One region of the Citrobacter freundii ATCC 8090 genome, then DNA from elsewhere that is predicted to be linked to it. Evidence: predicted binding sites of a transcription regulator. Region 1 holds the regulator's gene; each other region holds the start of a gene.
What was found. Region 1 encodes PhoB, which activates phosphate uptake and scavenging genes when phosphate is short. Its sites were predicted from a motif close to CTGTCATAAAACTGNCNNAT; they were not measured.
Positions count from the first base shown of each region.

Region 2: a site for PhoB is predicted at 2,403-2,422, ahead of pstS (phosphate ABC transporter substrate-binding protein PstS). Genes of this name have one in related genera too.
Region 3: a site for PhoB is predicted at 3,144-3,163, ahead of G4551_RS08020 (phosphoethanolamine transferase). Genes of this name have one in related genera too.
Region 4: a site for PhoB is predicted at 3,346-3,365, ahead of G4551_RS22730 (MIP/aquaporin family protein). Genes of this name have one in related genera too.

Region 1 is NZ_CP049015.1:1,175,725-1,183,505, forward strand. It holds gene sbcC (exonuclease subunit SbcC) at 1-2,693, opposite strand, end outside; gene sbcD (exonuclease subunit SbcD) at 2,690-3,892, opposite strand; gene phoB (phosphate response regulator transcription factor PhoB) at 4,083-4,772, shown strand; gene phoR (phosphate regulon sensor histidine kinase PhoR) at 4,823-6,118, shown strand; gene brnQ (branched-chain amino acid transporter carrier protein BrnQ) at 6,524-7,781, shown strand, end outside.
Region 2 is NZ_CP049015.1:4,940,094-4,947,874, forward strand. It holds gene glmU (bifunctional UDP-N-acetylglucosamine diphosphorylase/glucosamine-1-phosphate N-acetyltransferase GlmU) at 1-122, shown strand, start outside; gene glmS (glutamine--fructose-6-phosphate transaminase (isomerizing)) at 347-2,176, shown strand; gene pstS (phosphate ABC transporter substrate-binding protein PstS) at 2,511-3,551, shown strand; gene pstC (phosphate ABC transporter permease PstC) at 3,696-4,655, shown strand; gene pstA (phosphate ABC transporter permease PstA) at 4,655-5,545, shown strand; gene pstB (phosphate ABC transporter ATP-binding protein PstB) at 5,592-6,365, shown strand; gene phoU (phosphate signaling complex protein PhoU) at 6,380-7,105, shown strand; gene yieH (6-phosphogluconate phosphatase) at 7,190-7,781, opposite strand, start outside.
Region 3 is NZ_CP049015.1:1,676,383-1,684,163, reverse strand. It holds gene ldtB (L,D-transpeptidase) at 1-904, shown strand, start outside; gene G4551_RS08035 (anion transporter) at 999-2,108, opposite strand; gene mntR (manganese-binding transcriptional regulator MntR) at 2,105-2,578, opposite strand; gene mntS (manganase accumulation protein MntS) at 2,765-2,893, shown strand; gene G4551_RS08020 (phosphoethanolamine transferase) at 3,170-4,756, shown strand; gene ompX (outer membrane protein OmpX) at 4,821-5,336, opposite strand; gene rhtA (threonine/homoserine exporter RhtA) at 5,690-6,577, shown strand; gene dps (DNA starvation/stationary phase protection protein Dps) at 6,880-7,383, shown strand; gene glnH (glutamine ABC transporter substrate-binding protein GlnH) at 7,749-7,781, shown strand, end outside.
Region 4 is NZ_CP049015.1:4,743,260-4,751,040, reverse strand. It holds gene glpX (class II fructose-bisphosphatase) at 1-609, opposite strand, end outside; gene glpK (glycerol kinase GlpK) at 745-2,253, opposite strand; gene G4551_RS22730 (MIP/aquaporin family protein) at 2,275-3,120, opposite strand; gene zapB (septal ring assembly protein ZapB) at 3,549-3,794, shown strand; gene G4551_RS22720 (SDR family NAD(P)-dependent oxidoreductase) at 4,001-4,744, opposite strand; gene rraA (ribonuclease E activity regulator RraA) at 4,905-5,390, opposite strand; gene menA (1,4-dihydroxy-2-naphthoate polyprenyltransferase) at 5,483-6,412, opposite strand; gene hslU (HslU--HslV peptidase ATPase subunit) at 6,480-7,781, opposite strand, start outside.

The DNA.
Region 1 (7,781 bases):
GCAAATTTGCGGAACTTATCTCCCTCTTTCGAGCCGATCAGTGCATTCAAATACCCCCAGTCTTCGACCTGCTGCGCGACTTTTTCAATCTCCTGCATCAGCGCCTGCTGCTGCTGGCGGTTTTCAGCATCTTGTTTGAGCTGCTGGCGAATTTCGCCCTGACGAGTAGTGTTATCGCGTAGCAGTTGGGTGAGCTGCGCCAGCGCGTCGTGCAGATGCTGCGCCGTCAGCGTGAGATCCACTTCTGTTGGTTGCTGCTGTTGATGAGCCGCCAGTGCCTGCTGGGCCTGATTAACCAGCGTTTGGGCCTGCTGTCGCTGGCCTTCCAGTGATTGCTTCAACTGCTCCAGGCGATTAAAGGTCTCTTCGTCCAGCAGGGCGGCAATAAAGGCGTCGCGATCGGCAAAGATGCTGGCCTGCAATGCGGCATCAAACTGCGCCTGGATTTCCGCGGCGCGCTGAACGTCCTGCGCCTCCTGCTGTTGCAAGGTTTGCCACTGTCCCTGTAAAGAGAGGCAATCGTCGTGCACCTGCCGCCAGTTTTCCAGCGACAAATCCTCAATGTTTTCAGAAAGCGCCTCGGTTTCAGGCAACGTTTCCAGCAGCGGCGCAAGCTGGGCAATCCGGGCCTGTAACTCGGTCAGTTCATTCTGACGCTGTTGCCACATTTGTGCTTCGTTCGCCCGTTCGCTTAGCCATGAGGCGACGTCATCCTCGGGTGGAAGGGCCAGACCATAGCGGGAAAGCTCGGCGGTTAGCGTCGCCTGGCGCTGGTCAATATGCAGCTGGAGCTGGGTAATCTGCTCGGTATGCGCGGTGATTTGCGCCTGCAGGGTATGACGCAGGCTCAACTGGTGAAGCTGTTGTTCGTGCTCTTCCTGAGCGGCCAGCCACGGGGCAATGTCATCCTGCGGTTGTAGCGTGACGTTGAGGCTGGCGGTGACGGTCAGCCACTCTTGAGTAAGTGCTTGCTCCTCCTGAGAAAGCGTCTGTGCTTCGCGTTCATCCCGCTGAAGTTGCTGGGTTATCGCCTCAAGCTGGCCGCGTAACGTTGAACCCTCATCGGCCAGTGTTTTGACCTCTTTTTCCAGTGCCTCACGCCGCGTCTGATTCACGCTCAGTTCGAGCGTTTGATAGCGTTCAATCGCCGGATGTGCGGTGGAGCCGCATAGCGGGCAAGGCATGCCGGATTGCAACAATGCCCGTTGGCTTTCCAGATCTTTGATGCGGGCTTCTTGCTCGCAAATGACTCTCACATCGGTAAGTTGCTGATTTTTATCTTTATAGCGCTGACGTTTTTCGGCAAGCACCGCGTTGCGCTGGGTCAACTCTTGTTGACGCTGTACAAGCGTGGCGCGTAACTGTGCCAGTTGTTTTTGCTTCGGGGTGATTTGTCCGTGTAAATTGCTCAGCCGCTGGCGTAATGGACGAAGCTGCACATGTTGCGCCAGCGCATCCGTTACCTCCTGCGGCGAAAGGGTCAGCGCGGGAAGCGTTAGTGCATTGAGCTTACGCGTGTCGTTCTCTCGCAGCTGCTGCCATTGGCGTAGCTGGGCGCTGGCGTCGGACTGTTGGGCCAGCAGCGCTTTCCATCCTGCCAGTTCGCTACTCCATAAGCGGAAGCGATCATGCTCATTAAGCCAGTCGGTTAACGTCTGTTGTTCGGCTAGTATCAAGGTCGACTGCATTTGCGCCTGCTGGCGAATACGCCCGCGCAGCGTTAAGCTGCTTTGTAAGCGAGCATTCACTTCCTGAATCTTCTGGCGTGTACGCTCGATAGTAGCCGTTTGTTCCTGAATTCGCTCCCAGTGCGGGCGTAACGCCCTGGCCGGCAGTGCCAGACTCAGTGCCGCCAACTGCGGCTGCGTGTCTTCTTGCGCCTGAAGCGCTGCCTGTAATGCCTGCTGGTGACGGTTTATATCCGTTTGTAGCTCATTTTGCCGAATGAGCCAGTTGAGGTGCTGTTGCTGGGTTTGTTGGCTGGTAAGGTATTGTTTTTCTTCGTCAGTAAGTACCTGCAAACTTTCCGTCAGGGATTGCACCTGCTCTGGTGCTAACAGCGCCACGCCGCTGGCCTGGGCCTGTAGTTTTTCCAGCTCCGTACGCGCTGATTTGTGCTTTTCAAACACCATAGCGGAGATTTGACCGTAAATCTCTGTGCCGGTCAGCTCTTCCAGCAGTTCGGCGCGCTCTTTTGGTTTGGCATTAAGAAATGCGGCAAACTGGCCCTGAGAGAGCAGCATGGAACGGGTAAAACGACCGTAATCCAGCCCGGTAAGCTCGGCGGTCATCTCCAGCTTGTCTTTGACTTTATCGGCGAGGATTTTACCGTCGGCGCAGCGGGCCAGCTCTACGCGCGGGACCTGCAGGTTGCCCTCAGGCTGGTTGCGTGCCCTGTTCTGGCTCCAGAATGCGCGGTAGGCTTCGCCCCGCACCTCAAACTCCACCTCGGCCAGACACTCCGCTGTGTCGCGGGTCATCAGGTCGTTTTGCGACTGTGACACAGTATTCAGGCGCGGCGTTTCGTGGTACAGCGCAAGGCAAATTGCGTCCAGCAGGGTGGTTTTCCCCGCGCCAGTGGGCCCGGTGATGGCGAACAGCCCGTTGCTGGCAAAAGGTTCTGCGGTGAAATCGACTTTCCATTCTCCCTTCAGGGAGTTGAGGTTTTTCAGGCGCAGGCTGAGAATTTTCATACTTCAGCCTCCCCGGCAAGCGTCTGTACGGTTGCGCTAAACAGCTGATTAAGCCGCTCGCGCTGCGGTTCTTCGAGTTCTTCCAGCGCCAGGCGGCGGTCAAAAACCTCCGCCACGCTCAGCTCGCTTAATGTTTCACGACGTTCATTGGCCATAATACGTTCGCGCTGTTCCCGACTGCGGCGCACCAATAACACCTCAACCGGTAAATCTTCGGTCAAGGCCTGGATTTTACGCTGCATATCATGCAGATAGTCATCGGTGGTAATTTCAATATCCAGCCACACCGGCGGCTCTTGCTGTACGTTGCGCCACTGCTCAAGCTGGGCGGTAATGGCGGCGAGATCGCCTTTCAGTACCGCAAGCGGCTGGGTGACCGGTACGGTGAGATTCTCGACGGCGTTGAGTTTCCCTGCTTCAAAGCTCACCAGATGCACGCATTTGTTTTTGCCGCACTCGTCAAAACTGAGAGCGATCGGCGAGCCGCAGTAGCGAATATGCTCCGTGCTGCCGATAACCTGCGCCCGGTGAATATGGCCCAGCGCGATGTAGTCCGCCGGAGGGAAGTTTTGTGCAGGGAAGGCGTCCAGCGTACCGATATAAATGTCTCGGACGGCGTCACTTTTACTGGCGCCGACGGTGGTCAAATGCCCGGTCGCGATGATGGGCAGATTCTGATCACCACGCAGCGTGCAGGCATCCTGATACTGCTGCTGGTAATAGTCGGTGATGGCTGACAGCAAATGTTGCTGTTTTTCTTGCCCGGTTAGCCCGGCCTGGCTGGTAATGATGTCGCGTGGACGTAAAAAAGGAACCGGGCACAGAATTGCCCCCGGCGTGCCGTCACGTTGCGGCAGAATCTGCGGCGCATGGCCGGCGCTGGCAACGACCGTGGTGTTGAGAAACGCCAGTATATCGCGGGATTCATTGAGTGTGGCGACGGAGTCGTGGTTGCCTGCCAGCACCACCAGATGACACCCGGTTTGCTGTAAATTAACGACAAAACGGTTATACAGCTCACGAGCGTAGCTTGGCGGTGAGCCGGTATCGAAAATATCACCCGCCACAATAATGGCATCCACCTGGTGGGATTGTGCCGTTTCCAGCAGCCAGTCGAGAAAGGCCTGATGTTCAGCGGCGCGGCTCTTGCTGTAGAAATTTTGGCCCAGATGCCAGTCAGACGTGTGAAGGATGCGCATAAGAGTTCCATGACGATAAAACAGTGGTGGGGATTATAACCTTTCAAGGACGGTAATATCTTGTCTCCGGGCTGTCATAATTCGCCGGGCTGCGTTAAACCTGGGCTATCTTTTCATAAATCTGTCATAAAACTGACGCATAATGGCACCGTATTGATGGCAAACGATTTAATTATAAACAGGGCAAATCATGGCGAGACGTATTCTGGTCGTAGAAGATGAAGCTCCAATTCGTGAAATGGTCTGCTTCGTGCTCGAGCAAAACGGTTTTCAACCCGTAGAAGCCGAAGACTATGACAGTGCTGTGAACCAACTCAATGAACCCTGGCCGGATCTCGTCCTGCTTGACTGGATGCTTCCCGGCGGCTCGGGTCTGCAGTTTATTAAACATCTCAAGCGCGAAGCCATGACGCGGGATATCCCCGTGATGATGCTGACGGCGAGAGGTGAAGAGGAAGACCGCGTCCGGGGTCTGGAAACCGGTGCGGATGATTATATTACCAAGCCGTTTTCTCCCAAGGAGCTGGTGGCGCGTATTAAAGCGGTTCTGCGTCGTATTTCACCGATGGCGGTGGAAGAGGTTATTGAGATGCAGGGGCTAAGCCTTGATCCGACCTCGCATCGCGTGATGACCGGCGAGGATCCGCTGGATATGGGGCCGACCGAATTCAAACTGTTGCACTTCTTTATGACCCACCCTGAGCGCGTCTACAGCCGTGAACAACTCCTCAATCATGTCTGGGGAACCAATGTCTACGTGGAAGACCGGACAGTGGATGTGCATATCCGCCGCTTACGTAAAGCGCTGGAGCACAGCGGACACGATCGAATGGTGCAGACAGTTCGCGGGACGGGATATCGTTTTTCGACCCGCTTCTGACTGACAAGAATCAGGGCCTGATGGATTAGGCCGTTTATGGAGTAAGACGTTTGCTAGAACGATTGTCATGGAAAAGGTTGGTACTGGAGCTGATCCTGTGCTGCATACCGGCATTTATCCTTAGCGCTTTTTTCGGTTACCTGCCCTGGTTTTTACTGGTGTCGGTAACGGGCCTGCTTATCTGGCATTTCTGGAATCTATTACGTTTGTCCTGGTGGCTATGGGTTGACAGAAGCATGACGCCGCCGCCGGGGCGAGGCAGTTGGGAGCCGTTGTTATATGGGCTGCATCAAATGCAGCTGCGCAACAAAAAGCGCCGTCGAGAACTGGGTAACCTGATCAAACGTTTTCGCAGCGGGGCGGAATCACTACCCGACGCGGTGGTATTGACCACCGAAGAAGGCGGTATCTTCTGGTGTAACGGACTGGCTCAGCAGGTTCTGGGACTGCGCTGGCCGGACGATAGCGGGCAAAATATTCTTAACCTGCTGCGATACCCGGAATTCACTCAATATCTGAAAACGCGCGACTTTAGCCGGCCTATCAATCTGGTGCTCAATACCGGACGGCATCTGGAAATTCGCGTGATGCCCTACACGGATAAGCAACTGCTGATGGTGGCGCGCGACGTTACCCAGATGCACCAACTGGAAGGTTCACGGCGAAACTTTTTCGCCAACGCCAGCCATGAGCTGCGCACACCGCTGACGGTGCTGCAAGGTTATCTGGAAATGATGCAGGAGCATCCGCTGGAAGGGACAACGCGCGAAAAAGCGCTGCATACCATGCGCGAACAAACGTACCGTATGGAAGGCCTGGTGAAGCAGCTGCTGACGCTGTCAAAAATTGAAGCTGCTCCGACGTTGCAACTGAATGAGAAAGTCGATGTGCCCATGATGCTGCGCGTGATCGAGCACGAAGCGCAAACCCTGAGCCAGCATAAACATACGTTTACCTTTGATGTCGATAACAGCCTGAACGTGCGGGGCAACGAGGAGCAGTTGCGTAGCGCTATCTCGAATCTCGTGTACAACGCGGTGAACCACACACCAGCGGGAACGCACATTACCGTTGGCTGGCGGCATGTGGCGTCGGGGGCGGAGTTTTGCGTGGAAGACAACGGTCCAGGCATTGCCGCCGAGCATATTCCACGCCTGACCGAGCGTTTTTATCGGGTAGATAAGGCGCGATCGCGGCAAACGGGCGGTAGCGGGTTGGGCCTTGCCATCGTGAAACATGCGCTGCATCATCACGACAGCCGTTTGAATATCGAAAGCGAACCAGGCAAAGGGACGCGATTTAGTTTCGTGATCCCGGAACGTTTGATTGCCAAAAGTAACGGTTAAAGCACATTCGTAAGATTATCTTTCCAAAAGCCAGCACAAGCTGGCTTTTTCTATGCGGTCAATATATGACTCCTGAATTTTACGACGTTTGATTGTTTTTTGTTCGAACTATTACCCATACCTTTTTCCATGAAATGGTGTTTTGTGCTAACCCCATTTTTCATATCGCTATATTGTTCTGGTTTTTGGATCCCACCTTGCTTTAAAACGTTATAAGCGTTTAAATTGCGCTCCAGATGCTGTCATACCGACTGCATTTACGCGGTAAATCGAAAAACTATTCTTCGCCGCGCCAGGTCGGGAGTGTTTCCCGCTGGAATTGAGCAAAAATGCCGCTGTATTGTCCCCCAGGGAAAGGCAAAAATTTATTATTTTCAACACCACATCCACAGGCAGTAAGACTTTATGACCCATCAGTTAAAATCGCGCGATATTATCGCTTTGGGATTTATGACATTTGCACTGTTCGTTGGTGCAGGTAACATCATCTTCCCCCCAATGGTTGGTTTGCAGGCAGGTGAACACGTCTGGACTGCGGCTTTTGGCTTTTTGATTACCGCCGTTGGCCTGCCGGTACTTACCGTTGTCGCGCTGGCGAAAGTCGGTGGTGGTGTGGACCGACTGAGCACACCTATCGGTAAAGTTGCTGGTCTGCTACTGGCGACTGTTTGCTATCTGGCCGTTGGGCCGTTATTTGCTACCCCGCGTACCGCGACGGTCTCTTTCGAAGTCGGGATTGCACCGCTGACCGGAGACTCTGCGCTGCCGCTGTTTATCTATAGCGTTATCTATTTCGCGATTGTGATTCTGGTTTCGCTGTATCCGGGCAAACTGCTGGATACGGTGGGTAATTTCCTGGCGCCGCTGAAAATCCTGGCGCTGGTGGTTCTGTCTGTCGCCGCAATCGTCTGGCCAGCAGGCCCGATCAGTAATGCGATGGAAGCCTACCAAACTGCGGCATTTTCTAATGGCTTCGTGAACGGGTATCTGACCATGGATACGCTGGGCGCGATGGTGTTTGGTATTGTTATCGTTAACGCCGCTCGCTCACGTGGTGTTACTGAAGCGCGTCTGCTGACCCGTTACACCGTTTGGGCGGGTTTAATGGCGGGTGTGGGCTTAACGCTGCTGTATCTCGCGCTGTTCCGTCTGGGTTCAGATAGCGCGATTCTGGTCGATCAGTCTGCTAACGGCGCGGCGATTCTGCATGCGTATGTTCAGCACACCTTTGGCGGTGCAGGAAGCTTCCTGCTGGCGGCGCTGATTTTCATCGCCTGTCTGGTCACCGCGGTTGGCTTGACCTGTGCGTGTGCAGAGTTCTTTGCCCAGTACGTTCCACTGTCTTATCGTACGCTGGTATTTATCCTCGGCGGCTTCTCGATGGTGGTTTCTAACCTGGGTCTGAGCCATCTGATTCAGATCTCTATTCCGGTGCTGACGGCTATCTATCCGCCATGTATCGCACTGGTTGTATTAAGCTTTACCCGCTCATGGTGGCATAATTCTTCCCGCGTCATTGCACCTGCGATGTTTATCAGCCTGATTTTTGGTATCCTTGATGGCATTAAAGCTTCTGCAATTGGCGACGTGTTACCGGCCTGGACCCAGCGTTTACCGCTGGCGGAGCAGGGGCTGGCGTGGTTGATGCCAACAGTCGTGATGG
Region 2 (7,781 bases), 1.2 Mb from region 1:
AAGGTGCGACGATTGCCGCCGGAACCACCGTAACGCGTAATGTCGCCGATAACGAACTGGTATTAAGCCGTGTACCTCAGGTCCATAAACAGGGCTGGCAGCGTCCGGTGAAGAAGAAGTAAGTGATTTTTGCCGGATGGCGGCCTACGTGCGGTGACGTTCTGTAGGCCTGATAAGCGTAAGCGCCATCAGGCACACAAGAGATGAGGGGATAACATAATCCTCCGCTCAACAAGCAGTACCATAAAAATAACCCCACTCTCTACAAGGCTCGGGGCGCCCGAAATGGGCAAATACAGGTCAGCGACAACGACAGGCATAATGCCTAAATTCGGAATCAAAAAATATGTGTGGAATTGTTGGCGCTATCGCGCAGCGTGATGTAGCTGAAATCCTTCTCGAAGGTTTACGTCGTCTGGAATATCGTGGTTATGACTCTGCTGGTCTGGCCGTCGTCGATGCTGAAGGTAACATGACCCGTCTGCGTCGTCTGGGTAAAGTGCAGATGCTGACTGCTGCTGCGGAAGAACATCCGTTGCATGGTGGTACAGGTATCGCTCATACCCGTTGGGCGACACACGGTGAACCTTCAGAAGCGAACGCGCATCCTCATGTTTCTGAACACATTGTTGTGGTGCATAACGGCATCATTGAAAACCATGAACCACTGCGTGAGCTGTTGAAAACGCGTGGCTATACCTTTGTTTCTGAAACCGACACCGAAGTGATTGCTCACCTGGTGCACTGGGAACTGGAACAGGGTGGTACGCTGCGTGAAGCCGTGCTGCGTACTATTCCCCAACTACGTGGTGCCTACGGCACGGTGATCATGGATACCCGTAATCCGGAAACCCTGCTGGCGGCCCGTTCTGGTAGCCCGCTGGTGATTGGTCTGGGTATGGGCGAAAACTTCATCGCTTCCGATCAGCTGGCGCTGCTGCCGGTAACCCGTCGCTTCATCTTCCTGGAAGAGGGTGACATCGCGGAAGTGACTCGTCGTTCTGTCTCTATTTTCGACAAGTCTGGCGCAGAAGTGAAACGTCAGGATATCGAATCGAATCTGCAGTATGACGCGGGCGAAAAAGGTATTTATCGCCACTACATGCAGAAAGAGATCTACGAACAGCCGAACGCGATTAAAAATACGCTGACCGGGCGCATTAGCCACGGTGAAGTGGATTTAAGCGAGCTGGGGTCGCGTGCCAACGAGCTGCTGTCTCAGGTTGAGCATATCCAGATTATCGCCTGCGGTACGTCTTACAACTCCGGTATGGTGTCCCGCTACTGGTTTGAATCGCTGGCGGGTATTCCTTGTGATGTCGAAATCGCTTCCGAATTCCGCTATCGTAAATCCGCCGTGCGCCGTAACAGCCTGATGATTACCCTTTCTCAGTCTGGTGAAACGGCGGATACCCTGGCGGGCCTGCGCTTATCTAAAGAGTTGGGCTATCTGGGCTCGCTGGCTATCTGTAACGTACCAGGATCTTCTCTGGTGCGTGAATCTGACCTGGCGATGATGACCAATGCCGGTACCGAAATCGGTGTGGCCTCCACGAAGGCATTTACCACTCAGCTGACCGTTCTGCTGATGCTGGTGGCGAAACTGTCCCGTCTGAAAGGCCTTGATGCGGCTATTGAGCAGGAGATCGTTCACGGTCTGCAGGCGCTGCCGAGTCGTATTGAGCAGATGTTGTCTCAGGACAAACGCATTGCCGCTCTGGCAGAAGGTTTCTCTGACAAACACCATGCGCTGTTCCTTGGCCGTGGCGATCAGTATCCAATTGCGCTGGAAGGCGCGCTGAAGCTGAAAGAGATCTCTTATATTCACGCTGAAGCTTATGCCGCAGGTGAACTGAAACACGGTCCGCTGGCCCTGATTGATGCCGATATGCCGGTTATCGTGGTTGCGCCGAACAACGAACTGTTGGAAAAACTGAAATCCAACATTGAAGAAGTTCGCGCCCGTGGCGGTCAGCTGTACGTCTTTGCTGACCAGGATGCTGGCTTTACCAGCAGCGAAAACATGCACATCATCGAGATGCCGCATGTGGAAGAGGTGATTGCACCGATCTTCTACACCGTTCCGCTGCAGCTGCTGGCGTATCATGTGGCACTGATTAAAGGCACCGACGTCGATCAGCCGCGTAACCTGGCGAAGTCAGTTACCGTAGAGTAATCCGTGCTTAACTGAACTGGAAATGCCCTGCTACAAGCGGGGCATTTTTTTAAACTTGTTCTGTTTTTAATCAATTATCCCGCCTGTTTTATGTGACAAACCGTCATCTTCAACTACTGTTTTCAGTGTCATAAAAAGAAAATTTTAACGAAATGTTATTGTCATGATGGCGACTAACTTTTTGTTTTGAATGTGTTTTTAGATAAAAAACTTCCCGTATTTTTCGTTGTCATAAAACTGTCATATTTCGTACATTTAACTGTCACCTGTTTGTCCTATTTTGCTCACAGTAGCAACTCAAACAACGATTTACGAAAACCGTGCAGGAGACATTATGAAAGTTATGCGTACCACTGTCGCAACTGTTGTCGCCGCGACCTTATCCATGAGCGCGTTCTCTGCGTTTGCAGCAGCGAGCCTGACAGGTGCAGGTGCAACCTTCCCTGCGCCAGTGTATGCCAAATGGGCAGATACCTATCAGAAAGAGACCGGTAGCAAAGTAAACTACCAGGGTATCGGCTCCTCCGGTGGTGTAAAACAAATTACGGCCAATACCGTTGATTTCGGCGCTTCTGATGCACCGCTGTCTGACGAAAAACTGGCGCAAGAAGGTCTGTTCCAGTTCCCGACCGTGATCGGTGGCGTAGTGCTGGCTGTGAATATCCCGGGCCTGAAATCCGGCGAGCTGGTGCTGGACGGTAAAACGCTGGGTGACATCTACCTCGGTAAAATTAAGAAGTGGGATGATGAAGCCATCACCAAACTGAACCCGGGTCTGAAGCTGCCTTCACAGAATATCGCCGTTGTGCGTCGCGCTGACGGTTCCGGTACTTCCTTCGTTTTCACCAGCTACCTGGCAAAAGTAAACGAAGAGTGGAAATCTAAAATTGGTTCCGGCTCTACCGTGAACTGGCCGACCGGTCTGGGCGGTAAAGGTAACGACGGTATCGCTGCGTTCGTACAGCGTCTGCCGGGTTCTATCGGTTACGTTGAGTACGCTTACGCTAAGCAGAACAACCTGGCGTACACCAAGCTGGTCTCTGCTGATGGCAAACCGGTAAGCCCGACAGAAGAGAGCTTTGCTAACGCCGCAAAAGGCGCTGACTGGAGCAAAACTTTCGCTCAGGATCTGACTAACCAGAAAGGTGACGACGCGTGGCCAATCACTTCCACCACCTTCATCCTGGTCCATAAAGAGTCGAAGAAACCAGAGCAGAGCGCAGAAGTGCTGAAATTCTTCGACTGGGCGTACAAAAATGGCGGCAAACAGGCTAACGACCTGGATTACGCCAGCCTGCCGGACAGCGTGGTTGAGCAGGTTCGTGCTGCATGGAAGACCAACGTGAAAGACAGCAGCGGTAAAGCTCTGTACTAATAGAATATCTTTAACGAGTTGGCGGATGGCGCTACGCTTATCCGCCCTACGGTTTCGACTGTAGGCCCGCTTTGTTGGCCGGATAAGCGTAGCGCCATCCGGCATGGGCAACTTCGTAAACGCGTTTAACTTAAAGAGTGATTTATGGCTGCAACCAAGCCTGCTTTTAACCCACCGGGTAAAAAGGGTGACATGATCTTCAGCGCGCTGGTAAGACTGGCTGCGCTGATTGTGCTATTGATGTTGGGTGGCATTATTGTCTCTCTGGTTATCTCCTCCTGGCCAAGCATTCAGAAATTTGGTTTCTCCTTTCTGTGGACCAAAGACTGGGATGCGCCGAACGATATCTACGGTGCTTTAGTACCGATTTACGGTACGCTGGTTACCTCACTTATTGCACTGCTGATTGCCGTTCCGGTGAGTTTCGGCATTGCGCTGTTCCTGACTGAACTTGCACCTGGCTGGCTGCGTCGCCCGCTGGGTATCGCTATTGAACTGCTGGCGGCAATTCCGAGTATCGTGTACGGCATGTGGGGGCTGTTTATCTTTGCCCCGCTGTTTGCGACGTACTTCCAGGAGCCGGTCGGAAACATCCTTTCCAACATTCCGTTTGTTGGCGCACTGTTCTCCGGCCCGGCTTTTGGTATCGGTATTCTGGCGGCTGGCGTGATCCTCGCCATCATGATCATCCCGTACATTGCGGCGGTTATGCGTGATGTGTTCGAACAAACGCCGGTACTGATGAAAGAGTCGGCCTACGGCATCGGCTGTACCACCTGGGAAGTTATCTGGCGTATCGTCCTGCCGTTCACTAAAAACGGTGTAATTGGCGGCGTGATGCTGGGTCTGGGGCGTGCGCTGGGTGAAACCATGGCGGTGACCTTTATCATCGGTAACACCTACCAGCTCGATAGCGCCTCGCTGTACATGCCGGGCAACAGTATTACCTCTGCGCTGGCGAATGAATTTGCCGAAGCGGAATCTGGGCTGCACGTTGCCGCGTTGATGGAGCTGGGTCTGATTCTGTTTGTGATCACCTTCATCGTGCTGGCTGCGTCTAAGTTCATGATCATGCGCCTTGCGAAGAACGAGGGGGCACGCTAATGGCTACGCTTGAAATGCAAAACACCGCTCAGCTTGCGGAATCCCGCCGTAAAATGCAGGCGCGTCGTCGTCTGAAAAACCGCATCGCGCTGACGCTCTCTATGGCAACCATGGCGTTCGGTCTGTTCTGGCTCATTTGGATCCTGATGTCCACGATCACCCGCGGTATTGACGGTATGTCGCTGGCGCTGTTCACCGAAATGACGCCGCCGCCGAATACGGCGGGCGGTGGTCTGGCGAACGCCCTGGCCGGTAGCGGTCTGTTGATTCTGTGGGCGACCGTGTTTGGTACCCCGCTCGGTATTATGGCGGGTATCTACCTGGCGGAGTATGGGCGTAAGTCCTGGCTGGCTGAGGTCATCCGATTTATCAATGACATCCTGCTTTCTGCGCCATCTATCGTGGTCGGTCTGTTCGTTTACACCATCGTGGTAGCAAAAATGGAGCATTTCTCCGGCTGGGCGGGCGTGATCGCGCTGGCGCTGCTGCAGGTGCCTATTGTTATTCGTACCACAGAGAACATGCTCAAGCTGGTGCCAGATAGTCTGCGTGAAGCCGCCTATGCACTGGGTACGCCGAAATGGAAGATGATTTCTGCGATCACCCTGAAGGCATCTGTCTCGGGGATCATTACAGGTGTTCTGTTAGCAATTGCTCGTATCGCAGGTGAAACGGCTCCGCTGCTGTTTACGTCGCTCTCCAACCAGTTCTGGAGCACCGACATGATGCAGCCTATCGCCAACCTGCCGGTCACTATCTTTAAGTTTGCGATGAGCCCGTTTGCTGAGTGGCAGCAACTGGCCTGGGCCGGGGTACTGATTATTACCCTGTGCGTACTGCTGCTGAACATTCTGGCGCGCGTCATTTTCGCGAAGAAGAAACACGGTTAATTTTTACGGCGTGGCTGATGCGGCGCCGGATGAGGAAAAGATTGAAATGAGTATGGTTGATACTGCCCCAGGTAAAATTCAGGTTCGTGATTTGAACTTCTACTATGGCAAATTCCATGCCCTGAAGAACATCAACCTGGATATTGCTAAAAACCAGGTAACGGCGTTTATCGGGCCTTCTGGCTGTGGTAAATCGACGCTGCTGCGTACGTTCAACAAAATGTTTGAACTGTACCCGGAGCAACGTGCGGAAGGTGAAATTCTGCTGGATGGCGACAATATTCTCACCAATACCCAAGATATCGCTCTGCTGCGTGCCAAAGTGGGCATGGTATTCCAGAAGCCCACGCCGTTCCCGATGTCCATCTACGACAACATCGCTTTTGGCGTACGTCTGTTTGAGAAACTCTCGCGTGCGGATATGGACGAACGCGTGCAGTGGGCATTGACCAAGGCCGCATTGTGGAATGAAACCAAAGATAAATTACACCAGAGCGGGTACTCTCTCTCGGGTGGTCAGCAGCAGCGACTGTGTATTGCGCGTGGCATCGCCATTCGCCCGGAAGTGCTTCTGCTTGATGAGCCATGTTCAGCGCTCGACCCTATTTCTACCGGGCGTATCGAAGAGCTGATCACTGAGCTGAAAGAGGATTACACCGTCGTTATCGTTACCCACAACATGCAGCAGGCTGCGCGTTGTTCCGATCACACGGCATTTATGTACCTGGGCGAGTTGATTGAGTTCAGTAACACGGACGATCTGTTCACCAAGCCCGCGAAGAAACAAACTGAAGATTACATCACCGGTCGTTACGGCTGATTCAGGAGCTTGTTGTGGATAACCTTAACCTTAATAAACATATTTCCGGCCAGTTCAATGCAGAGCTGGAAAGCATCCGTACCCAGGTGATGACCATGGGCGGCATGGTCGAGCAGCAGCTTTCTGATGCAATCACGGCGATGCACAATCAGGATAGCGAGCTGGCGAAGCGCGTCATTGAAGGCGATAAGAACGTCAATATGATGGAGGTGGCGATCGACGAAGCCTGCGTGCGCATCATCGCCAAGCGTCAACCGACAGCGAGCGACCTGCGTCTGGTGATGGCGATTATCAAAACCATCGCTGAGCTGGAACGTATTGGCGACGTGGCAGATAAAATTTGCCGCACCGCGCTGGAGAAGTTCTCGCAACAACACCAGCCGCTGCTGGTAAGTCTGGAGTCGCTGGGTCGTCACACCGTGCAGATGCTGCACGACGTGTTGGATGCGTTTGCGCGTATGGATCTCGACGAAGCGGTACGTATTTATCGCGAAGATAAGAAAGTCGACCAGGAGTATGAAGGCATCGTGCGTCAGCTGATGACTTATATGATGGAAGACCCACGTACCATTCCAAGCGTGCTGACCGCGCTGTTCTGCGCACGTTCCATCGAACGTATCGGTGACCGCTGCCAGAATATCTGCGAATACATCTTCTATTTCGTGAAGGGACAAGACTTCCGTCACGTGGGCGGCGATGAGCTGGATAAGCTGCTGGCGGGCAAAGATCCTAAAGAGTGATAAAAACGTAGAAAGTAGGCCGGATAAGCGTTAGCGCCATCCGGCAATTGCCCGGTGGCGCAAGCTTACCGGGCCTACAAAAAATTACCGGGTAATATCCCAACCCCGTGCCTTCCACAATTCCGGCAACTGTGTCAGATCGGTAAAGGTCGTGACTTTTGGATGATCGATCGGTTTGTTATGCGGATCGGCGCAGAAGTAGAACACTTCCATCCCCGCCGCAATCCCCGCCTGCGCGCCTGCGCTGGAATCATCAACCAGAATGCAGTTCTCAACATTAACGTCCATTGCTTTTGCTGCATGGAACATTAGGGCCGGATCGGGCTTCCAGCGTTGGATATCGTAGCCGCTGAACAGTAAATCAGGAAAATGGTGCAACATGCCCAGCTTACCCAGCGAATGCTGCATTTTGCTGACCGGACCGTTAGACACCACGCACATTGGCACAGCCATGCTGTCCAGCAGCGTGTGCGCACCAGCAATGACTTCCAGCTCGGTATCGAACAGACGTGCGACCTCAGCGCGGTAAACCGGTTCTAAATCGGCTTTTGCCAGTTCGACACCGTGCTCTTCGTTGATAATGTCGATGATCTCGTACAGCTTTACCCCCTTGAAGCGTTTGAAAATTTCTTCAAGATCGAGCGTAATGCCAAACGCCTGGAACATGCTGACATAC
Region 3 (7,781 bases), 500 kb from region 1:
AACGCTTTTCGCGGCGGCACTCGCAATAGTTGGTTTTTGTAATACCGCTTCAGCCGTCACGTACCCGCTGCCGACCGATGGTAGCCGTTTGATTGGCCAAAACCAGGTCATTACTATTCCTGAAGGCAACACCCAACCGCTGGAGTATTTTGCGGCAGAGTATCAGATGGGTCTGTCTAACATGCTGGAAGCCAACCCGGGCGTGGATACCTTCCTGCCGAAAGGCGGCACCGTGCTGAACATTCCTCAGCAGTTAATCCTGCCGGATACCGTGCATGAAGGTATTGTTATCAACAGCGCTGAAATGCGTCTGTACTACTACCCGAAAGGCACCAACACCGTCATTGTTCTGCCGATCGGTATCGGCCAGTTGGGCAAAGACACGCCAATCAAATGGACCACCAAAGTAGAACGTAAAAAAGCAGGCCCAACCTGGACGCCAACGGCGAAAATGCATGCGGAATACCGCGCTGCAGGCGAGCCGCTGCCAGCCGTTGTTCCGGCTGGTCCGGATAACCCGATGGGACTGTACGCGCTGTATATCGGTCGCCTGTATGCTATCCACGGTACCAATGCTAACTTCGGCGTCGGCTTACGTGTCAGCCACGGTTGCGTACGTCTGCGTAACGACGACATCAAATTCTTGTTTGAAAATGTGCCGGTCGGCACCCGTGTACAGTTTATTGATGAGCCGGTAAAAGCCACTACCGAACCAGACGGTAGCCGTTACATCGAAGTACATAACCCGCTGTCTACGACTGAAGCACAGTTCGAAGGCGGGGAAATTGTACCGATTACCCTGACCAAGAGCATTACCAGCATCACCGGTCAGCCTGACGTCGATCAGGCCGTCGTTGAGCAGGCAGTACAGAACCGTTCTGGTATGCCGGTTCGCCTGAACTAATCAGCTATACATGCCCGATGGCGCTACGCTTATCGGGCCTACCAACACTGTAGGCCGGATTAGGCGCCAGCCGCCATCCGGCACACCACATCAATTACATCATCAGCAACAAACCATAACCCACCAGCGCCGCCCATATCAGCATCGGTACCGAATACCAATGAAAACGCCACCAGATCCGGCGGTCGTTTGCCATCCGTAACGCAATGAGATTCGCCAGCGATCCTGGCAACAGCCCAAAGCCGCCCACATTGACCGCCCAGGCCAGAAGCAGCGTTGGCGGGACGTAGTTCAGCAGCAAAATCGTACTGGGCACATTACTGATAAACTGCGACAGGCCAATGGCGGTCAGCCAAAGTCCCGGCGCTGAAAGCGCGCCAATCTGGTGGGTTATCCCCTGCAGGGCCGGAAGCTGCGTCAGCAAGTGCACATCAATGAACATCGCCATAAACACCAACAGCAGCGTCCAGTCTACGCTGAGGATCACGCGGCGAGCCAGCACCATGAACCCTGCCGCCACAATCGCCAGACCCCACAGCTCTTGTTTTAACTCCAGTGCTGCAAGGAAGATGATATACAACACCAGACAGCCCCACACCAGACGCGGTTGCCAGTCAGGTGCGCGCGTACCGGTGTGATAATGCAATGCTTTATTCGGGAAACTAAACCAGCACAGCACCACCAGCGTCAGCATCATGGCCCCCGCAAGCGGCGCCATTTGCCAGGTAAACGCGGTAAACGATAAGCCTGAGCGTCCCCACATCAGAATGTTTTGTGGATTGCCTATTGGCGTGAGCAACGATCCGGCGTTAACCGCCAGCGCCTCAAAGATAATCAGGCGATTCACCGGAATAGCGCACAATTTTTTCAGAGTGATGGTCAGCGGAACAACAATAAACAGCGCAACATCGTTGGTCAGAAACGTCGACAACAACGCCGCTGCCAGCACCATAAATATCGCCAGCTGACGCTCTGTTTTGAAACGGCGGGTCATCTTGCGCCCTAACACATCGAAGTAACCGCTTAGCTCCACGCCTTTGGTCAGTAACATCAGGCCACTAAGCGTGATAATTGTGTGCCAGTCAATTGCTCCCGGCCACGACCGGGGTGTAAATGGCGTGAACAGGCTCAGTACAACCCCAACGATGATTAACAGCTGGAAAAAACGATCGCGCTGTAAGGCGCGTAATAAAGAAAAACTCATTCAGAGCCTGTTCCTTGCTGTTGCGTAAACCGGCTAAAAGCCTCCAGCGTTTCCTTACTGACGTGATGCTCCATCCCCTCCGCGTCGCGACGGGCAATTTCCGGACTGATACCTAACATCAACAGGAAATTCTCCACAATCTGATGACGCTCCCGACTTTCCTGAGCCAGTCGTTCACCTTCTGCGGTTAAAAACACGCCTCGCCAGGGGATCATTTCAATCAATCCGACTGAAGCAAGACGCTTAAGCATTTTAGCAACCGTCGGCTGGGAAACCCCAAGCCGTGCGGCCATATCCACCTGGCGCGCTTCACCTACCTCAATAATGAGATCGGAAATCAGCTCTACGTAGTCATCAATCAGCTCACGGCGATGCGCCTCCCGAACCTGACGAAACCCTTCAACGTGTTCTTCGACATTCACCAATTGCGTCACTTTTTTTGTTGTTGGCGTACCTGCGCGACGACTCATTCTGCTTCCTCGTTACTGTGACGCGTTAACGGCATCTGATTAGAGAGCACTCATTGTAAACCAGAGTTGCGCGGGCACAAAAAATTAACGTTTTAGCAATAGCTATATAATATAGCCTGTGCTATATCTGTATATAATAAAGACATCCCTCAAGGACTGATGGGATCGTGAAGTCAGGAGGTTTACATGAATGAATTTAAGAGGTGTATACGCGTGTTTAGCCACTCTCCCTTTAAAGTACGGTTGATGCTGATCTCTATGCTGTGTGACATGATTAACAGCAAACCTGAGAAGGATAAACCTTCAGAAAATTAATGCGGCGTTGCGGTACGCCGCTTCTTTTTCCTGCCGTCATCCGGGTACGGTGGTGGTTTTCGTCCCAATAACCCTTCTTTTTGTCAGTTTTGCCACGTCCCTCGCAAAACAATTTCTTTGTAGTAGTTGACCTTCTCTTGCGCACACTCTATCTTTTCGCAGCCCTGCATATATTGCGGCTCGCGGATGCGGACCCTATCCCTCTTCTCGCTCTCTCAGGCAGGCAATGACCCTTAGCGCCAGGGTAAGCACATGGCGTTTTTGTAACAGTGGCATATGAATTTAACCCTCAAAGATTCAATCATTGCTCGCAGCCGGGCGATTAGTCCGTGGACTGGCCTCTATTTCTTACAGTCTCTGCTGATCAATCTTGCGCTGGGCTATCCGCTTAGCCTGCTCTATAGCGTTGCTTTCACCTGTATATTAATGCTGATGTGGCGCAGCGCGCCACGCGCGCAGAAAGTGCTGATTGGCATTTGCTCGCTGATTGCGGCAATGTATTTTCCGTTCGGCCAGGCTTACGGCTCACCGAACTTCAATACCTTGCTGGCGCTGCACTCAACCAATATGGAAGAGTCCACCGAAATCCTGACCATCTTCCCCTGGTACAGTTATCTGGTTGGGGTGTTTATTTTCGCCCTCGGCGTTATCGCCGTACGTCGTAAAAAAGATGAACAAAAGCGTGGCTGGAACAAGTTCGACAGCGTTTGTTTGCTGTTCAGCATTGTCGCATTCTTTGTTACCCCGGTACAAAACCTGGCCTGGGGCGGCGTGTTCAAGCTGAAAGACACTGGCTATCCGGTTTTCCGGTTTGCCAAGGACGTGATCGTCAATAACAACGAAGTGCTCGACGAACAAGAGCGTATGGCGAAGCTGTCGAGCGTGAAAGACAGTTGGACCGTAACCGCCGTGAAGCCGAAGTATCACACCTACGTCGTGGTGATCGGCGAAAGCGCCCGCCGCGATGCGTTAGGCGCGTTTGGCGGCCACTGGGATAACACCCCGTTTGCCAGCTCCGTTAACGGCTACATCTTTGCGGATTACATTGCTGCCAGCGGTTCAACGCAAAAATCACTCGGCCTGACGCTGAATCGGGTGGTCGACAATAAGCCCCAGTTCCAGGATAACTTTGTCACCCTGGCCAACCGCGCGGGTTTCCAGACATGGTGGTTCTCCAATCAGGGACAAATTGGTGAATACGACACGGCCATCGCCAGCATTGCAAAACGCGCTGATGAAGTTCAGTTCCTCAAGAACGGTGACTTCGAAGCGGATAAAAATACCCGTGACGAAGCGCTGTTGAAGATGACCGCTCAGGTGCTGGCAACCGAGCGCACTCAGCCGCAGCTTATTGTACTGCATTTAATGGGCTCACATCCGCAGGCCTGCGACCGTACGCAGGGTAAGTACGAGACTTTCGTCCAGTCAAAAGAGACGTCTTGCTACCTGTACACCATGACGCAAACGGATGACCTACTGCGCCAGCTATACGATCAGTTACGTAATAGCGGTAGCAGCTTCTCGATGGTCTATTTCTCCGATCATGGCCTCGCGTTTAAAGAACGGGGAAAAGAGGTGCAGTACCTGGCGCATGATGATCAGTTCCAGCAAAATTTCCAGGTACCTTTCATGGTGCTGTCGAGCGATGATAAAGCGCATCGGGTGATTAAGGCCCGTCGATCCGCCAATGATTTCCTCAGCTTTTTCTCGCAGTGGACAGGGATTAGCGCAAAAGAAATAACCAACAGCTACCGCTTTATCTCAGAGAAAAAAGCCGGGCCTGTGTACATCACCAACTTTAAGCTGCAGAAGGTGGACTACAACCACCTTGGTACCGACATCTTCGAGACCAAATCTCGTTAACAGCTCATATTGCAGGCAAAAAAAATCCGCCCCGAGAGGCGGATTTTTCATATCACCGAAGTGATTAGAAGCGGTAACCCACGCCAGCGATCCAGGTGCCAACGTCAACGCTACGAATACGGCTCTGCTCGTAGGAGAAGTCCAGAGCAACGTTTTCGATCGGGTTGAACTGCAGACCAGCACCGTAAGAGAAACCGTAGTCGCTGGTGGTGTGGTTGTCAGCCGGGGATGCTGCGTTCTGGAATTTACCGTAACCAACACCCACTACACCGTAGATGCTTGCCCAGTCGTTCAGACGGTAAGCCGGACCAGCAGTGATGCCGTAGTACTGAGTTTTGTTGTAGTCGCCAGAAGCATCGGTACGATCTTTTTCAGTGTAAGTGAAGGAACCGATAACACCCAGCGGGTTGTTGTCCTGCTCGTAGCGATACTTCAGGTTGAAACCGTTCATTTTGTTCGCTGCGCCCTGAGCATCGCTCTGAGCGTAACCACCGGTAACGGTAGAAGTAGCAGCTACAGCAGTACCTGCGGAGAAAGCCAGAACAGCGGCCAGTGCTGAAAGACATGCAATTTTTTTCATAACCACCTCAAATGTGCTTCAAGTAAATCTTAAGTTTTAAATATACCAAAAATTGATGGGAAACTCTTTGCGATTAGCGATGTCTAACGGGGTCTTTCATGTAACAGAACATTTCAGGAATCCGCTATCTCTTTCAATTAACATCACTTTTCTAAAGTAAAATGCCATTATTGCGCGCACAATATGGCACATTCATCCAGATTATTCCTAATCACGCAGATTATTAATCCATCAGTTTCATGCCATTGTACGGAACTGAGCAATTTTTTTTTCAACGAATACTCAACCGCATGTGTGTATTTCCATTACACTCGCTGTTTTACTTCTATTGACATAATTTGACAGGAGAAAGGATGCCGGGGTCGTCACGTAAAGCGCCAGTCTGGTTGCCTATTTTGGTTTTGCTAATTGCTATGTCCTCCATTCAAAGCGGAGCATCTCTGGCGAAATCGCTGTTCCCGCTCGTCGGCGCGCCGGGCGTTACCGCGTTGCGCCTTGCGTTGGGCACCCTCATCCTTATCGCCTTCTTTAAACCCTGGCGTTTGCGATTCGCCAAAGAACAGCGCCTGCCCCTTCTGTTTTATGGCCTGTCTCTGGGCGGGATGAACTATCTCTTCTATCTGTCAATCCAGACCGTGCCACTGGGAATTGCCGTGGCGCTGGAATTTACCGGCCCGCTGGCGGTAGCGCTGTTTTCATCCCGGCGCCCGGTGGATTTCATTTGGGTTGCACTGGCTGTACTCGGACTGTGGTTCCTGCTGCCATTAGGTCAGGACGTTTCTCACGTCGATTTAACCGGTGCTGCGCTAGCGCTGGGGGCTGGTGCCTGCTGGGCCATCTATATTCTTACCGGGCAGCGAGCCGGGGCGGAACACGGTCCGGCAACCGTCGCAGTAGGGTCATTAATTGCAGCACTGGTATTTGTGCCAATCGGCGCGATCCAGGCTGGTGATGCCCTGTGGCATTGGTCCATTCTGCCGTTAGGCCTGGCCATTGCAGTCCTCTCTACTGCACTTCCCTATTCACTGGAGATGATTGCATTGACGCGCCTGCCGACGCGTACTTTCGGTACATTGATGAGTATGGAACCTGCCCTGGCAGCGGTTTCCGGAATGATCTTCCTCGGTGAAACGCTGACGCTTATCCAGACACTCGCTCTGGGTGCCATTATCGTCGCATCAATGGGCTCTACGCTCACTATTCGTAAAGAGCCACAAATAAAACAAGTCGACGTGAATTAACCACGTAATATTCTGCATGGTTTGCATAATCATGCAGAATATCCAATTGTAAATCTGCGTGATAATAATTCTAAAAAATATAATTTTCTCATCCGCATATTTCATTTAATCTCAAAATTAACATAAAAATAACACCACGCAAGAAACACAACAATCAATGCATTGATTTTACTAGGTAATTTATATTTATCCTTTCTTCGCTATTAAAGTAATAGGCAACACCGGAAAAAAAAATCCAAATTTAGCGCTATACTTAATTCCGTTGAAGAGTTGGGACATAACTATCAAGAGGATATGAAAATATGAGTACCGCGAAACTGGTAAAAACAAAAGCATCCGCTCTCCTTTATACCCGCAACGATGTGTCTGATAGTGAAAAGAAAGCGACCGTAGAACTGCTGAATCAGCAAGTAATCCAGTTTATTGACCTGTCATTGATCACCAAACAGGCTCACTGGAACATGCGCGGCGCAAACTTCATTGCGGTACATGAAATGCTGGATGGCTTCCGTACAGCCCTGACCGATCACCTCGACACAATGGCTGAACGCGCCGTACAGTTGGGCGGTGTGGCACTGGGCACAACTCAGGTTATTAATAGCAAAACGCCTCTGAAAAGTTACCCGCTGGATATCCATAGCGTACAGGACCACTTAAAAGAACTGGCTGAACGTTATGCCGTAGTTGCAAACAGCGTACGTAAGGCTATTAGCGAAGCAAAAGACGAAGATACCGCAGATATCTTTACCGCAGCTTCTCGCGACCTCGATAAATTCCTGTGGTTTATCGAAGCCAACATTGAGTAACAGCAGACATAAGAATTACCTATATAACCCTCGCTCCGGCGGGGGTTTTGCACATCTATGGTGCATAACATTGATCGTTCGTCACTCCAAAGTAAATTATTTGTAATAATCACCTCACACAATCGTTAACGAAAGATTGTTTTATCAACAATTTTTACGCTAAATAGTCATACCGTTTGCACCGTGGCTGGTTCGCACCAAATGAGTGCCCCAAAACAGTGCAAATTACTCGCTTTGCCCTACTTATTGTGCAGAGAAACGAGATACCCTCTTGTTAAAACAATGAGTTGCAAAATTGGCACGATTCTTTCATTAAGCCATATGTTCTCGCAGGGGATCGCCCCGTGGATATAAAAGGAAATCCTATGAAGTCTGTATTAAAAGTTTCACTGGCTGCA
Region 4 (7,781 bases), 1.4 Mb from region 1:
GTCAACTTCACTGTCTGGCATGCAGGTCAGAATGGAGGCCGCAACGTCGCCGTCTGGAATAGCGAAGACGCGCACGCCCAGTTTTTGCATTTCGGCGATCGTTTCATCATGGCGTGGTTTGGCCAGAATGGTTACGGTCAGCTCACTCAGCGGTTTATTGAGTGCAGCGGCAACGTTATGCAGGTTGGCTTCCAGCGACAGGTTCAGGTCGATAGACCCTTTTGCGCCTGGGCCGACAATCAGCTTTTCCATGTACATATCTGGCGCATTCAGGAAGCAGCCTTTATCGCCCACAGCCAGTACGGCCAGCGCGTTTGCCTGACCCATTGCCGTCATGCGTGTGCCTTCAATAGGATCGACGGCGATGTCGACCGCATCGCCAAGACCGGTCCCGACTTTTTCACCGATAAACAGCATCGGCGCTTCATCAATCTCACCCTCGCCAATCACGATGGTGCCGTCGATGTTGACCTGGTTGAGCATAATACGCATGGCGTTCACCGCCGCGCCGTCAGCGGTATTTTTATCGCCGCGGCCCAGCCATTTATAGCCAGCCAGCGCGGCCGCTTCGGTCACGCGTGAAAATTCAATGGCAAGTTCTCGTCTCATTGCAAACTCGTAGCTGAAAGGAATGGCGCGAAGTGTAGCACAGGGGAGGGGGCGAGATTATTGATGTGTGTGCGGGGTTGCCCCCGCACGAAGATTTTGCCGGATAAGCCAAAGTAGCCATCCGGCAATGACGTATTACTCGTCGTGATCTTCCCATGCCATGGCGCGTTTTACCGCTTTTTTCCAGCCGCTGTAACGGAAGTTACGCTCGGTGGTTTCGATGCCTGGACGGAATTCACGCTCGATGACCGCTTTCTCCTGCAACTCATCCAGATTCTGCCAGAAGCCTACTGCCAGGCCAGCCAGGTACGCTGCACCTAATGCGGTGACTTCGCGAACTTCCGGACGCTCTACGCGGGTGCCCAGAATGTCAGACTGGAACTGCATCAGGAAGTTGTTGGCGACCGCACCGCCGTCAACGCGCAGGGCGTGCAGACGAATACCGGAGTCAGCCTGCATCGCTTCCAGAACATCACGCGTCTGATAAGCGATAGACTCAAGCGTTGCGCGGATGATGTGGTTGGAGTTTACGCCACGGGTCAGGCCGAAGATGGCGCCACGTGCATACGGGTCCCAGTACGGTGCACCCAGGCCAGTAAATGCCGGAACGACGTACACGCCGTTGGTGTCTTTCACTTTGGTGGCGAAATACTCAGAGTCGAATGCATCGCTGATGAGTTTCATTTCATCGCGCAGCCACTGAATAGATGCGCCAGCCATAAATACCGCACCTTCCAGCGCGTAGTTCACTTCCCCGGTCGGTCCGCAGGCGATGGTGGTCAGCAGTCCGTTTTCGGACTTAACGGCTTTCTCACCGGTATTCATCAGCATGAAGCAGCCAGTACCGTAAGTGTTTTTCGCCATCCCTTCCTTTACGCACAGCTGGCCAAACAGAGCTGCCTGCTGGTCACCGGCGATACCGGAGATAGGAATACGAATGCCGCCTTTACCACCAATGTTGGTCTGACCGTACACTTCAGAAGAGCGACGCACTTCTGGCAGCATGGCGCGCGGAATATCCAGCGCATCCAGCATCGTGTCATCCCAGTCCAGGGAGTGGATGTTGAACAGCATGGTACGTGAAGCGTTGGTGTAATCCGTGACGTGTACGCGTCCCTGCGTCATTTTCCAGATAAGCCAGGTGTCCACGGTACCAAACAGCAGTTCGCCGCGACGAGCGCGCTCACGCGAGCCTTCAACGTGGTCGAGGATCCATTTCACCTTGGTGCCAGAGAAGTACGGGTCAATGACCAGGCCGGTGTTGTTACGGATGTATTCTTCCATGCCATCGCGCTTGAGCTTTTCGCAGATATCTGCGGTACGACGACACTGCCACACAATGGCGTTGTAGATTGGTTTACCGGTCTCACGCTCCCAGACGATGGTGGTTTCACGCTGGTTGGTAATACCGATCGCTGCAATTTCATCGGAACTGATATCGGCTTTCGCCAGAACTTCAACCAGCGTAGAGCTTTGGGTTGCCCAAATTTCCATTGGGTCGTGTTCTACCCAACCTGCTTTCGGGTAGATTTGCTCGAATTCGCGCTGTGAAACGGCAACGATATTCGCATCGTGGTCCATTACGACCGCGCGGGAGCTGGTGGTGCCCTGGTCGAGCGCAACGATATATTTTTTTTCAGTCATAATTTTTGTCCCGTAGTCACATTACAGCGAAGCTTTTTGTTGAGTGTTGGCCGCCGCGTCTTTTTCTTCAATCACGCAGACATCGCACGGTAAATGGCGACCAATCAGTTTGCGATATGCCCATGCGCCCAAAATCGCGCCGGTAATCGGGCCAAACACCGGAACCAGGAAGTAAGGGATATCGCGACCACCTGTGAAGGCAATCTCACCCCATCCGGCCATCCAGGCGAAGAGTTTCGGTCCGAAGTCACGTGCCGGGTTCATCGCAAAACCTGTCAGCGGCCCCATGGAAGCACCAATAACGGCAATTAATAAGCCAATCAGCAGCGGTGCCAGCGGACCACGAGGTACACCGTTACCATCGTCGGTCAGAGCCAGAATCAGCCCCATTAGAATAGCGGTAATGACCATTTCAACCGCGAAGGCCTGCACAAAATTGATATGCGGATTCGGATAGGTGGAGAAAGTACCCGCCAGACCCAGGCTTTCGGTAGTGCCACGCACGATATGGTTGGTTTGTTCAAAATCGATGAAAAGATTGTAATAAAGCCCGTAAACCAATGCCGCTGCGCAAAAGGCGCCGGCAATTTGCGAAATAATAAAAGGAACAACTTTGCGTTTATCAAAACAGGCGAACAGCCAGAGTGCGATGGTTACCGCGGGATTCAGGTGTGCACCAGAAACACCTGCGGTCAGATAGATAGCCATCGCTACCCCCAGACCCCAGATGATACTGATTTCCCACTGACCAAAAGTAGCACCAGCTACTTTGAGTGCAGCGACACAGCCCACACCGAAGAAAATCAACAACCCGGTACCGAGGAATTCAGCAATGCACTGGCCTTTTAAGGTTGAGGTTTGACTCATAATCGGATCCTGAAGAGAGTTTAATGTTTATTGTGTGCGAGAAGGTCACTGACATCCCCGGAGCCGGTAGGCACACTGTTAATTTATCGTTAACGCTCAAAAACGAGAAATATCGAAATTAAAATGTGTGTACTGCATCAACAAAATGAGCGTTTTCGCGCCATTGTGCGGTATTTGTTATACAAAAATAGTGTGAGCTGAATCATTTCACTGATCAATCTGTTAACACTTAAGAGTTATGACAGTCATGTCACCAGGAGAAAGACTAAAAGTGTTGCAAACCGCAATCTGCGCGGGATGCCGCTGGACAGCGATGACGCGGCTTCATACAATCGGTGTTAAGTAGAGTGCGCTCGTTTTTATTAAGGCGTCGCCGGTTATCGGGACGAGGATTTTTATCCATCAACGCCTTGCAATTCAGGAGAGGTATGACGATGTCATTAGAAGTGTTTGAGAAACTGGAAGCAAAAGTACAGCAGGCGATTGATACCATCACGTTGTTACAGATGGAAATCGAAGAGCTGAAAGAAAAGAACAACTCACTGTCGCAGGAAGTTCAGACTGCACAGCAGCAGCGTGAAGAGCTGGAGCGTGAGAACAACAACCTGAAAGAACAGCAGAATGGCTGGCAGGATCGTCTGCATGCCCTGCTGGGTCGTATGGAAGAAGTCTAATTACGCTTCATCTTTCGTGCCGTAGCTGCGTTGGCTGCGCTCAGTTACCCCAGTCACGTAGTTAAGTTACTACGCTCCTGGGGATACCTTCGTTTGCCGCCTTGCTACAACACGAAATCTATTGCGTAATCGTTCCTGTGTAGGCCGGATAAGGCGTAAGCCGTCATCCGGCAATACAATCGTTTTACCGCAACACAACGTTAATTTCAGGCATTCAACCCCCCATCTACGTCCAGACCGGTGCCGGAAATCTGCCCAGCCGCTGGGCTTGCCAGAAACGTCACTGCCGCTGCAACATCCTCCGGTGTTCCGTAATGCCCTGTCGCAATAAGCTGTCGTTGGGATTCTGCCTGCTCGCCATCTGCCGGGTTCATATCACTGTCCGTTGGGCCGGGATGGACAAGATTAACGGTAATGCCTCGTGGGCCGAGATCACGAGCCAGGCCACGGGTTAGCGAGTTGAGCGCTGATTTAGTCATCGCGTAGACGGCAATCCCCGGCTGGGCGACGCGGTTGGCAAGACAACTGCCAATATTGATGATTCGCCCACCTTCAGGGAGATGCGGTAGCGCGGCCTGTATGGCAACTACCACGCCACGGATGTTCACGTTAATCAATGCGTCGATGTCTTCCAGTGACAGCGACTCCAGCGGGCCGCCGCGTGCGATCCCTGCGTTGTTGACCAGGATATCCAGTCCTCCGAGTGACTGTACCGTGCGGTTTACGGCATTCTGAATCGCCTGAGCGTCTGCACTGTTTGCCTGAATCGCCTCACCATGGCGGCCAAGTGCTGTAATTTCATCGGCAACGGCCTGGGCTTTCTCCGCAGATTTTTCATAGGTTATAACAACATCAGCACCGGCTTTCGCCAGCGACAGTGCAATGGCGCGCCCTAATCCACGACTGGCTCCGGTGACCAGCGCTTTTTTACCTGTCAGATCGATATGCATGATGACCTCGTGATGAGAGTGATGAGATTCATCATTAGGTATAGAGAGAGTTTTTTCTTCGTCAATGCGCAGGATGGGGGAATCGGAAGGGTGGTGTGGCAAAAAAAAAGCCAGTCAGTTGTTTAACCGACTGGCATCACACCGAATTGCGGTGTTTTCTTTACTCGATATCGAGCGGGTCTTCGGAGAGGATTATCCCGGTGTTGTCGGCGTACAGGTGGTCTCCAGAGAAGAACGTTACACCGCCAAAGTTGACGCGTACATCGCTTTCTCCAATACCTTCCCCTGCGGCACCGACCGGAATGGCGGCAATCGCCTGAATGCCGATATCCAGTTCTTCCAGATCGTCTACCTGACGGACTGAGCCGTAGATGACCAGACCTTCCCATTCATTCTGTACGGCCAGTCGAGCCAGTTCGGCATCGACCAGCGCACGACGGACAGAACCACCGCCATCGACCAGCAGAATGCGACCACGGCCGTTTTGTTCGAGCAGATCGTACAGCAACCCGTTGTCCTCGAAACATTTTACCGTGATGATTTGTCCGCCAAACGACGACCGTCCTCCAAAGTTAGAGAACAGTGGTTCCACGACGTTGACATCTTCCTGATAGATGTCACAAAGCTCGGATGTATCGTATTTCATAGGCTCAACGTTCAGTTGCTGCGAGAATTTTTAGTATATCGCGCTATGTGTACTGTTGGCAAAATCATCAATTGTTAATTGATATTTGTCAGTTAAAGAGACCACTGACTTAAGAAAATTCCAACGACAAACAGCAGGTTAGTTAACAATGCCGCTTTTACGGTGCGTTCCAGCATTGGGCGCATTGCCGCAGGATCCATCTCACGCATCACGTATCGCGCCTGTTTAATCAGCAGCGGAGCGGCGAGGATAAACAGCCATCCCCACAGGCTTTGCAGTGAGAACAGGTTAAACAGGGCCAGGCAGACCAGCGTGCCCATCAGCAGACAGGCGTGGTAGCGGCGGGCATTGACAGCGCCTAAACGCACGACCAGTGTGTTCTTGCCGTTCTCTCTGTCGCTGTTGATATCGCGCAGATTGTTGACGTTGAGCACGGCAGTTGCCAGCAGGCCGCAGGCGGTAGCAGGCAGAATGAGCGCCGGAATCAACGTATGCGCCTGCAGATACCAGCTTCCCATAACGCTCAGCCAGCCGAAGAACACCAGCACGGAAATATCGCCCAGACCGATATATCCGTAAGGGCGATTGCCTACGGTGTAGGTGATTGCGGCGATGATCGACAGGCCGCCGAGCACCAGGAAGCCGACAAAATCTGCCAGCGTGTGACAGGCCACAGCAACCAGGGCCAGACCGGACAGGCAGATCAAGACCACGGTGACGATCAGCGCCCGCTTCATCTGCTGTTGGGTGATGACCCCTTTTTGCATACCGCGCAGCGGTCCTATGCGGTCGGGCTTGTCGCTGCCTTTGACGGCATCGCCATAGTCGTTAGCGAGATTGGACAGAATTTGCAGTAATCCCGCCGTAATCAATGCCAGCAGAGCAACCAGCGGATTGAAGTATCCTTGCCACCATGCTAATGCCGTACCGACGATGATCGCCGCGAAGGCGAGCGGTAAGGTCTTAGGTCGTAAACTTTCCAGCCAGGCTTGTGAGCGGCTAATTTGTTGTTGTTCAGTCATATTTAGCGCCAATAAAAATGGGGCTTTATCAGCCCCATCAACAGTGATGAAAATGCATTGAACGCGATTATAGGATAAAACGGCTCAGATCTTCATCTGCGACCAGCGCATCCAGATGTTTGCTCACATATTCGGCATCAATTGTGATGCTTTGGCCGTTCAAATCGCTCGCATCATAGGAAATATCTTCCATCAGACGTTCCAGAACGGTATGCAGACGACGTGCACCGATGTTTTCGGTGGTTTCGTTAACCTGCCAGGCCGCTTCGGCAATGCGTTTAATACCGGATTCAGTGAAGTTGATGTCCACACCTTCAGTCGCCATCAGCGCTTTGTACTGCACGGTGATGGAGGCATTCGGTTCGGTAAGGATACGCTCAAAATCGCTGGTGGTCAGCGCCTGCAGCTCGACACGAATCGGCAGACGACCCTGCAGTTCCGGGATCAGGTCGGACGGTTTCGCCACCTGGAATGCGCCAGAGGCGATAAACAGAATATGATCTGTTTTCACCATACCGTGCTTGGTGGAGACCGTGCAGCCTTCAACCAGCGGCAGCAGGTCGCGCTGTACGCCTTCGCGGGACACGTCCGGGCCGGAGGATTCACCGCGTTTACAGATTTTGTCGATTTCGTCGATAAACACGATCCCGTGCTGCTCAACGGCGTCGATAGCTTCTTGTTTCAGCTCTTCCGGGTTCACCAGTTTGGCCGCTTCTTCTTCAATCAGCAGTTTCATCGCGTCTTTGATTTTCAGCTTACGCGGTTTTTGCTTCTGACCGCCCAGGTTCTGGAACATGGACTGCAGCTGGCTGGTCATCTCTTCCATTCCCGGAGGTGCCATAATTTCAACGCCCATCGGTGCGGCCGCGAGATCGATTTCGATCTCTTTATCATCCAGCTGGCCTTCACGCAGTTTTTTACGGAACGCCTGACGCGCTGCAGAAGGTTCCTGCGGCTGTTCAGACTGTCCCCAGTTATTTTTAGCCGGTGGGATCAGCACGTCGAGAATGCGCTCTTCCGCCATCTCTTCAGCGCGGAAGCGGTTTTTCTCGATTGCCTGAACGCGAACCATCTTAATGGCAGCATCGGTCAGATCGCGGATGATTGAGTCAACTTCTTTACCAACATAGCCAACTTCGGTGAATTTGGTTGCTTCAACTTTGATGAACGGCGCGTTGGCCAGTTTTGCCAGGCGACGGGCGATTTCGGTTTTACCGACGCCGGTCGGGCCAATCATCAGAATGTTTTTCGGCGTGACTTCATGGCGCAACTCTTCGTTGAGCTGCATACGACGCCAGCGGTTACGCAGGGCAATCGCCACGGAACGCTTAGCGTTATCCTGGCCGATGATGTGTTTGTTCAGTTCGCT